Regions from separate parts of the Exiguobacterium sp. s95 genome, predicted to be linked through region 2. Evidence: riboswitches for the same ligand, from Rfam matches in the RefSeq annotation. Region 2 holds a riboswitch; each other region holds the start of a gene.
What was found. A riboswitch is a leader RNA that binds a small molecule or an ion and turns the genes downstream of it on or off. The one in region 2 is predicted to bind S-adenosylmethionine.

Region 1 (3,276 bases), on a different contig from region 2:
TTGATCGTATGCGCGACCATATTGTCCGTGATCAAGGTGACGTCAATCCCTGCCCGTTGCAGCTCCCATGTCGTCAAACGTGCCCCCTGCAACAAAGGCCGGGTTTCCGACGCATAGACGGATAACGGAATGCCTTGTTCTTTCGAGAGATAAAACGGGGCCAGTGCCGTCCCGTACGCCGCTGTCGCAATCGATCCGGCATTACAAATCGTCAACACCCGGTCTCCCGCTTGAAACAGCTCCAACGCATGCACACCGATTTGCCGTGACGTCTTGGCATCGGCTTCATAAAGGGCAAGTGCTTTTTGTTCCAGACGTTTCGGCAGTTCCTCGAGCGTTGTGCTCGAAAGGATAAGCTGATTGAGCGCATCGAGTACGTTCCGCAAATTGACGGCGGTCGGCCGGGTCGCCAGTAACTCCGCCGATACCGTCAACAGTTTTTGTTTGACCTCGTCAAGCGATCCCGTCGTCCGGAACGCTTCCTGCACGAGGACGAATCCACCGAACAGACTGATTGCCGGCGCCCCCCGGACACGAAGTTGTTTAATCGCCTCAACCGCTTGCGCCAAATCATGAATGACTTCGTACCGTTCTTCTTGCGGGAGACGGGTCTGATCAAGGATCTTTAAGCACGCCCGCTCATAGATGACACTACGGATAAACTCGCTCATCGGCTCAATTCCTCCGTCACGTCAAAATTCCGGAGATCGGTAAACGTCTTACATTCGCCGCGCCGTTTAATCAATGCCGTCCCGAGGCGTAACGCATGACGTTTCCGTTCAAGGCGCGTCGTAGCATCCGGAATTTGTTCCAAATCAGCGACCGGTGCCAAACCAATCGTCCGCCGGATCAGTTCACAACCGGCGAAACCGAGCGCGTCTTGGAGAATTGTACTGAGGACATCATCGACAAGCCCGGGTACCGTCCGGAACGGTTCGACGGCTTCCCGTTCCCAAAGTGCCGTGAACGTCGAAGCAAACGTCAGCCAGAACGTATCGATATCCTTCACCCGCGTCTCCCGCAACTCAGCATAGTTCGGATACGCCGCAAAGCAGAGGTGGGCAATGAACTGACCGACATCAAACCCGAACGGTCCGTAAAAAGCGAACTCCGGATCGATGATTTTCGTTTCGCCCGCCGAAGCAAAAATGCTTCCTGTATGTAAATCCCCGTGTAATAAGGCTTCCCCTTTCGTGATGAACAACGTTTCGAGCTTCGCCACTTCCCGCTTCAGTTTTTCGTCCTGCCAGAGCTGCTGTACGTCTGTTTCCAAGCCGCTCTCGATGTTGTTTGTTTCCGCGTCGTAAAACGGATCCGTAAAGATTAACTTTTCCGTGATGTCGCATAAATCCGGGTTGTAATAGTCACGTGCGACCTGCTTTTTTCCGACTGGACCGAGCGCAAAATCTGACGTGAAAAATAACGTCCGCGCCAAGTAAGAACCGACATGTTCTGCAAGGAGCGGATACGTTTCGCCGGCGAGCAATCCCGTCCGAACGATTTGCAGGTGCGACAAGTCCTCCATCACCGTATACGCTTCTTCATGACTGGCATGAAAGACCCGTGGAACGAATGGCGTCGCGTATTTTGCGAATTCCTTCAGTGCCAACTGTTCGATCCAGGCCCGCTCGAGTGACAAGGGCCAGCTTTCCCCGACGACTTTTGCATAAGGTAATGCCTGCTTCAAGATCAAACGTTCTTTCCCTGCCTGAATCCGAAAGACTAAGTTCAAGTTGCCGTCGCCGATTTCTTCTGCCGTCGCTTCTTCCTGTCCGATGAGTCCGAGTTCCCGGACACGTTTAATGGCGTCTTGTTCTGTAAATGCTTGATATGCCATCTTGCTTCCCCCTTCATTTCTACACAAAAAAACGCCGCTTTTCGTCATAGAAAAGAGGCGCGGGGTATCATCCGTCCTCTTATCTCTCAGACGAATGTCTGTTGGATGTAGCACCGTGCCGGATGGTCGGTTGCTGCGGCGTCTTCGGGCCAATTCCCTCTGCCAACTCACGATAAGAGTCATATGTGGTTGTTGTGTTCGATGTTGATTCGAATATTACGCCCGTCTTAAATCATCTGTCAATTCCAATTTTTAGTGAAAAACCATTTAAAAGACCGCCATCTATAGAAGCGGATTTCAAAAAAAATAAATTTTCAAAAAATTATTTGACATCACGTCCATCTCATGTAAAAATTGCAATTAGATTTCACAATTTCATCCAATTCTTATCAAGAGCAGACGGAGGGACGAGCCCTATGATGTCGCAGCAACCGACCAGTTGGCACGGTGCTAATTCTTGCAGCTAACACGCTGACAGATAAGAGTCCACGCGCAATTTTTCATGGTCTCTTGTCATTGACGAGGGACCATTTTTGTATTTTTTAACAAGGGAGAGACGACGATCATGGCGTACATTACCGCAACTTACCAACTCGGCGTGACCGATCAGTTACCAAAACGGGCAGAGCAAATCGCCCTCGGTCTGACGGTCGGCTCATGGACCGATTTGAATCACTTGGAACAACAACAGCTTGAATCCTTTAAAGGACAAGTCGTCCATACGGAAGAACACGACGGAAAAGGGTATGTCACGATCCGTTATCCGGAACACAACGTCTCACGAGACTTTTCGGCGATTTTGACGACCGTCTTCGGCAAGCTGTCACTCGACGGTCAAATCAAACTGACGGATCTTCAGCTTCCCGCTTCATTCACACCGGATTTCCCCGGTGCTAAATTCGGCATCGAGGGCGTCCGCCAATTGATCCAAGTCCATGATCGCCCCCTGTTGATGAGCATCTTCAAAGGCGTCATCGGACGGGATCTCGTTTTTTTACGGGAACAACTGGAAGCCCAGCTCGCCGGCGGGATTGATCTCGTCAAGGATGACGAAATCTTATACGACAATCCGCTGACACCGGCACTCGACCGGGCGCGGATTGGACGGGAAGTCCTCGATGCACACTATGAACGGACCGGTAAACGGGCCCTTTATGCGATTACATTGAGTGGTCCGGTCTTCCGCTTGAAAGAGCAGGCGAAACGACTGGTCGAAGCCGGAGCGACAGCCCTCCTGCTCAACACGTTTACATACGGGCTTGATGTCTTGCGGGAACTGGCAGCCGATCCGGAAATCCCGGTCCCGATCTTTAATCATCCGGCGTTGAGCGGTGCCTTGATCGCCAGTCCCGAGTACGGGATTGCCGCCCCGGTCCTGCTCGGAACGTTGCCGCGGATTGCCGGTGCCGACTTGACACTGTTCCCGTCGCCGTACGGGA
Region 2 (3,276 bases):
AACAGGAAGCCCGATGATCCCCCCGGCTAGAAGGATCGCAAGTCCGAATGAACCATATTGATGAAGCACTTCATGTAATATGTGATGGATCGGGAACACCTTCCTTCATAAATTCTTCTTCTATAGTGTACAGGAAATGAGGACTGGTTAAAACGACAAGGTGGGGAATCATGGGAATGAACGGATGGATTTTTGATTTCGAGAAGTCAACTCTTTTCCTTATATTCGATTCGGGCTATACTCGTTAAAGTGACTAATTTTAGAGGACGGTGTCTGCAATGATGCATGTAATAAATCAGTATGGTTGGATTGAAGTGATTTGCGGAAGTATGTTCTCTGGTAAGTCGGAAGAATTGATTCGACGCGTTCGCCGGGCTCAGTACGGGAAGTTGCCGGTCCAAGTGTTTAAACCGGCAATCGACGACCGTTATCATGAAGAACATGTCGTCTCGCACGTCGGCAACTCTGTCATCGCGGTACCGATGGCGACGAGCCGTGACGTGTACGCGGCAGTCGCACAAGAGACACAAGTGGTCGCGATTGACGAAGTTCAGTTCTTTGATGATGAAATCGTCGATGTCATCGAGGCCCTCGCGCAGGACGGAAAACGTGTCATCTGTGCCGGACTCGATCAAGACTTCCGGGCGGAACCATTCGGTAAGATGCCGGAACTTCTCGCACGGGCAGAGTTCGTCACGAAACTGCAGGCGATCTGCCTGTCGTGCGGTGACCCGGCATCGCGGACGCAACGTTTAATCGACGGTCGACCTGCCAACTACAATGATCCAATCATTTTAGTCGGCGCGTCAGAGTCGTATGAGCCGCGTTGTCGCCACTGCCATGAAGTGCCGGGGAAATCGCAAGCCCTGCAACAATGGAAGAAACAGCAACAGAACTGATGAAGTAAACGAAGGACTGATTCATCAGTCAGGACCACATCAATCAAATGGCCGATACTCCCATCGTTTCAAGGGAGCATCGGCCATTTTTTTTGCGCATTCATATTGTTCTGGACGGCTTAGTCGATGCTTGAAACACGCATCGAAACAGTCTTCATCCCTTGCTTTTGCGCAGGAAAGACATCAACCGGTGTGGGTCAAACGACTATATTGGTGTACAAAGTGTGTTGCCTCGCGGACAATCGTTTCTTGATCATAATCGAGGGTCGCGACATGATAGGAGTCAAGCAGGCAATAGCTCCGTTTGTCCGTCGAACCGATGACTTGATAAAGGTAATCCGAACTTTCAGGCGGGACGACATGGTCTTCGGCAGAATATAAAATAAGTGTTGGAATCTCGATGGCTGGTAAGAGTGGACGTGTCTGGTCAATCAAGGTCAAAAGTTCCGATGCGCAGACGACAGGGACCTGGTCATAGATGATTTCAAACGCTTCACGTTTAATGTCTGGGGTACTTTCTTTTAAGTAGCGTGGACAGTCTTCAAAAGATAATGCTTCATAGGCAGGAATCGCTAACGCTGCATTGATCGTAATCAATCCGTCAGCAGGTAATCCTTCCGCGACGAGTGCAAGGGCAAGTGTCGCACCCATCGATTGTCCGGCGATGAAAATGGACGAACAATGATTGGTTAAGACGTCGAACCCTTGGCGGAGGCTTTGTTTCCAATCTTCAGCAGTCGACGCTTCGAAATCACGGATGCTCGTCCCGTGTCCGTCGAGACGCGGGGCATACACGGTAAACCCTTGGGCGGCAAACTGCTCTCCGACAGTACGGACGCTTTGAGGGGTTGCGTTAAAACCGTGAGACAGTAAAATACCGATTGGACCTCGTTCAATCAAAAAAGCTTCTGCGCCAAACAGGACGGGTGATGATGAATTCATAAAGGGTTCCTCCTTCTATTAAAAAACTCGTAGTGCTTTAGGCGCACTACGAGATTCTCGTAAGTATCATCCAAAGCATCGGCTTTGCTGGTCGGAGCACCTTGCATGTTGCAGGTTGCCGTGGGTTCGTAGAGCCAGATCTCTCGCCCACTCTTGATATATCGTATAGGAATTGTCGGAATAATCATTGTGAAGAGGATAGCATTGATTGAAATACGTTGTCAAGACGTCAAAAAGAAGTCGAAATTGATAAACTGGGTAATTTGGTTTAATTTTGAAAATATGGTTGACTTGAGAAGGGAATCCCCGTAGTGTAAGCATTAGATTCACGACATAAGAACGACTTGAAACATCACACATATGAACTTCATACCGTAGCACTTATCGAGAGAGGTGGAGGGACTGGCCCTACGAAACCTCGGCAACAGACTTCTTACGTCGTACTGTGCCAATTCCGTCAGACGTTTGTCTGAAAGATGAGCGGAGCGGATTCTGCCTTAGTGCAGATGGAAGAATCCTTTTCTTTTAAGAGAAGGGTTCTTTTTTTGATGTTTTCCTAAAAAAGAGAATGAAATACAATTCATTTTGTATTTTAGAATGACCTGTGCTAGTCTTGAGCTGTATAACTCAATAACCAGTTCTTCGGGGTAGGGTGAAAATCCCAACCGGCGGTGATGCGATTGATAAATCGATGAGCCCGCGACCTGCAGTGTACGCACTGTGGCTGACTTGGTGAGACTCCAGGGCCGACGGTAAAGTCCGGATGGGAGAAGGACGAAACAATGCGCTTGCTGCCATTTTCTGAAAAAATGTTTTCAGGGAAAGGTCTGTTTCTGTATGTGTAAAAACAGAAACGCGAGACGCTTATTTCGTCAATCCTTCAATCACGACGCCCCTTTTACAGGAGGCGTCTTTTTTATTGAAAGGAGCGGAAAAAATGGAAACATTCATGAGTTATGCGATGCAACTAGCACACATGTTAAACGGTCAAACGAGCCCGAATCCGAGTGTCGGCTGCGTCATCGTCAAACAGGGGCGGATTGTTGGTTTTGGGGCCCACCGTTATGCGGGAGGACCCCATGCCGAAGTCGAAGCGCTCCTCATGGCAGGTGAAGCAGCACGCGGAGCCGATCTCTACGTGACACTCGAACCGTGCAATCATCACGGCAAAACACCGCCGTGTACGGAAGCGATTCTAAAAGCCGGCATTGCGCGCGTCTTTGTCGCGACAAAGGACCGCCACGCGCTCGTCGCAGGAAGCGGTATCACACGTCTCCGTCAGGCGGGGATTGACGTCGAAGTCGGTCTACTAAAAGACGAGGCAGTGGCACTGTATGAACCATTTTGGACGGCGATTGAACGAAAACGTCCGCATGTCACAGTGAAAGTCGCCCAAACGATGAACGGGACGATTGCGACGGGTGAACAACGCTTT
Region 3 (3,276 bases), on a different contig from region 2:
CGCGGACTCGAAATCAGCATCATTTCATGTCCTCTATTCGGTCGAAGAACGATTTGCCGGATATCTGTTATCGATTACCTCGGACGTTTCCGACAGTCTGTTTTATCAAGAGATGCGAACGTCGAATCTCCATGACGTCGCCGATTGGCTCGGGACGAGTTACCGTCATTTAAACCGTATCATCTCAACACTTTGTGAAGAAGAAATCTTGGCGAGACGACGCGGGAAAATCATTATTTTAGATGTAGAGCGGATTAAAGAAAAAGCGAACGGAAATAGTTACGAATAAGGAGGGGCTAGCATGGGACTAGGTATGTTTTGTGCGATTACGGCAGGAATGATGATTAGTTTACAGACGGTATTGAATGCACGGATGAGTCATGCGTTCGGGGCATGGGCGACGACGACCCTCGTCTTTTTTGTCGGGTTCATCGGTTCACTGTTTGCGCTACTCGTATTTCGGGGTGGCACATTCTCGAACATTCAAACGGTCGAACCGCTTTATTTATTCGGTGGTCTGGTCGGTGTCGGTGTCGTATTTTGTGTGATGCGCGGGATTCAGTTGCTCGGTCCATCGATTGCGATTTCGGTCGTCTTGATTTCGCAACTGAGTTTTGCATTATGTGTCGACTTGTTCGGTTGGTTCGGTTTACCGGAACTTGAGCTTTCGCTCGGACAAGTCGCTGGATTGCTTGTGATGCTAGCCGGTATTTTTGTGTTGAAACGATATCAAGTCGTAGAAATCGAATCTTCGGATGAGTTGTCGGAAAAGGTATCGTAATTCTTACGGTTAACTCTGGCAGTATAAAGTCGATTTTTTAGCGCGAAGACGAATCAGTAGTTGTGGAATGAAAGATTCGTTCTTTTCGTTGCTTTCCTCGGGCGAGGCGCAAGCCGTTGCTCCTTGACCTCACGGACAACGAGCAGGGTCTTGCCAGCCTCTTGGCAGCGCGTGTTCACGCGCTTTTTCCCGTAGGAGTCAACGAAAAACGAAGCTTTCAGGGTGTACCGCAGAGAAAATCATAGAGTAGTGTTAGAGCACAATCTGTCTCGAATCGCTTTGAAGACGAGGCGAAACAGGGAAGCGCAAACTGATTGTCTTTCGTTATAGCATACTCACTCTTCATAAGCGTTTATTTGCAAACAAAAAAGCCCACGCGAAGAGCGGGCTTTTTTTAGTTTAGACAGATACTTCTTCTTTCCAAGCCACATCGATGAATTCATCGCGACCGGATGCTTTCCGGTCTTTTTTGTAGTGCTCCGGATTCTTTTTGTGGAAGTTTTGATGATAGTCTTCTGCTGGGTAGAAGGCTTGTGCCGCTTCGATTCGTGTGACGATCGGTTGCTTAAAGCGATTGCTCGCAGCAAGCGCGTCACGTGAAGCAATCGCAGCAAGGCGCTGTTCTTCCGTATGATAAAAGATGGCAGGTGCGTATTGTGTCCCACGGTCCTGGAACTGTCCGCCGGCGTCAGTCGGATCCGTTTGCGGCCAGTAAAGTTCGAGTAACCGCTCGTATGAGAATAACGCCGGATCAAATGTAATCTCGACGACCTCCGAATGACCGGTCGTGCCTGTTTTTATTTGTTCGTATGTCGGATTTTCGATTTGTCCTCCTGTATAACCGGAAACAATTCCGTGAATACCGGGCAGTTCTTCGAATGGTGTCACCATGCACCAGAAACAGCCTCCTGCGAATGTTGCTTTTTCCATCTATATCTCGTCCTTTCCGCTGGCGGTAGTCGCCCTATAATCATTCGTGCTCTGACAGCGAGAAAACGAAAACGACTCCTTTGCTTGGTTGCAAAAGGAGTCGTCGCTTTTTATCAACCAAAGCTTGCGCTTTGCTGGTCGTAGCACCTTGCCACTGAAGGCAGGTTGCTGGGACGTCATCGATCCAGATCTCTCAGTCCACTCTTGATAAGTGTTATATGAAGTTGATTAAATTCGTTATCATTGATGTGATAATAGCATCTCTAAAACGACAAAGTCAATCCTTAAGATTCTAAAGCATGCAGGACGGTTGCACCTAAGGCTTTTGCGCCGATGAGCAATGCCTGTTCATCGATTTCATATTTCGGGTGATGTTGCGGATAAATCGTACTCCCATCCGTTTTGGCGGACCCCGTAAAGAAGTAGCTTCCTGGGATACGCTCTAAATAATAGGCGAAATCATCGGCTGCCATCATCGGTTTGAGTTCTTTGACAGATGCCTCACCTAAGAAAGCCGTCGCTTCTTTAACGAGATTTGTTTCTACCGGATGATTCCAAAGGGAAGGATAACCCGTCGTAAAGTCGATGGAATAGCTCGCACCGATTCCGGCACACGTCGTCCGGGCAACCAAATCGACCTGCTGTCGTAACTGGTGACGCAGCGCTTCGTCAAATGTTCGAATTTCTCCGACAATCCGTGCCTCACCAGTAACGATGTTCGGAGCCGTTCCGGCGTGGAATGAACCGATTGCGATGATGGCAGGTGAAAACGGATCAACGCGCCGACTGACGAGGTGTTGGAGATTACAGACGAGTTGTGCCCCGGCGACGAGTGCATCTTGTGTTTTATGAGGGGCTTGCGCATGACCACCCTGTCCGTGGACGACGATTTCGAATTCATCTATGGCGCACAGCGTATGTCCTGCGTGATAGCCAATTGTTCCGACAGGTAAGTCATTTTCGAGATGCGTACCGAAAATTGCATCGACCCCGTCAAGACAGCCGTCTTCAATCATTTGAATGGCACCACCCGGGAAGACTTCTTCCCCGTGTTGATGAATGAATACGATTGTTCCGTGAAGGTCTTCTTGCAGTGCTGTAAAGGCCGAGGCAAGACCGAGTGCAATCGCCGTATGTCCGTCATGTCCACACGCATGCATGACACCCGGATGAATCGAACGGAAGGCGAGATCCGTTTCCTCCTGCAGTGGCAGGGCATCGAAATCGGCCCGAATGGCGATGGTCTTTCCAGGATGTTTTCCTTTGAGGGTCGCGACGATCCCGCTACCACCGACGTTCCTGCGGTAAGGGAGACCAAGCTCATCATAAAATGAGGCGATGGCGTTTGGTGTCCGCACTTCTTGAAAAGAGAGTTCCGGGTGACGGTGCAGATCACGACGTCTTTCAATGATTTGTTGTTCGAGTTGATCGAGTTGAGTGAAGAGTTGCTGTTGCATCATAATCATCCTTTCAGGTTTTTGAGGTATGACTTTCTATAAAACGGGTACAGATAGGAGTAATGAATGATGAGGAGGAAAACAAGTCATGGGAGAAATGATTGTCAA

Region 1: another riboswitch for S-adenosylmethionine. It lies ahead of mtnK (S-methyl-5-thioribose kinase); the one in region 2 lies ahead of KNP99_RS12940 (alpha/beta hydrolase).
Region 3: another riboswitch for S-adenosylmethionine. It lies ahead of msrA (peptide-methionine (S)-S-oxide reductase MsrA); the one in region 2 lies ahead of KNP99_RS12940 (alpha/beta hydrolase).

Annotation. Positions count from the first base shown of each region.
Region 1 covers NZ_JACSMM010000005.1:133,215-136,490, reverse strand. Annotated here, with positions in the region: gene mtnA (S-methyl-5-thioribose-1-phosphate isomerase) at 1-671, opposite strand, end outside; gene mtnK (S-methyl-5-thioribose kinase) at 668-1,837, opposite strand; SAM riboswitch class I at 1,914-2,016, opposite strand; SAM riboswitch class I at 2,221-2,322, shown strand; gene KNP99_RS10495 (2,3-diketo-5-methylthiopentyl-1-phosphate enolase) at 2,403-3,276, shown strand, end outside.
Region 2 covers NZ_JACSMM010000009.1:64,288-67,563, forward strand. Annotated here, with positions in the region: gene KNP99_RS12930 (DedA family protein) at 1-99, opposite strand, end outside; gene KNP99_RS12935 (thymidine kinase) at 282-899, shown strand; gene KNP99_RS12940 (alpha/beta hydrolase) at 1,083-1,841, opposite strand; SAM riboswitch class I at 1,902-2,004, opposite strand; SAM riboswitch class I at 2,220-2,324, shown strand; FMN riboswitch at 2,476-2,620, shown strand; gene ribD (bifunctional diaminohydroxyphosphoribosylaminopyrimidine deaminase/5-amino-6-(5-phosphoribosylamino)uracil reductase RibD) at 2,779-3,276, shown strand, end outside.
Region 3 covers NZ_JACSMM010000005.1:109,105-112,380, forward strand. Annotated here, with positions in the region: gene KNP99_RS10355 (Crp/Fnr family transcriptional regulator) at 1-289, shown strand, start outside; gene KNP99_RS10360 (DMT family transporter) at 302-781, shown strand; gene msrA (peptide-methionine (S)-S-oxide reductase MsrA) at 1,181-1,711, opposite strand; SAM riboswitch class I at 1,819-1,925, opposite strand; gene KNP99_RS10370 (M20 metallopeptidase family protein) at 1,996-3,168, opposite strand; gene KNP99_RS10375 (putative quinol monooxygenase) at 3,257-3,276, shown strand, end outside.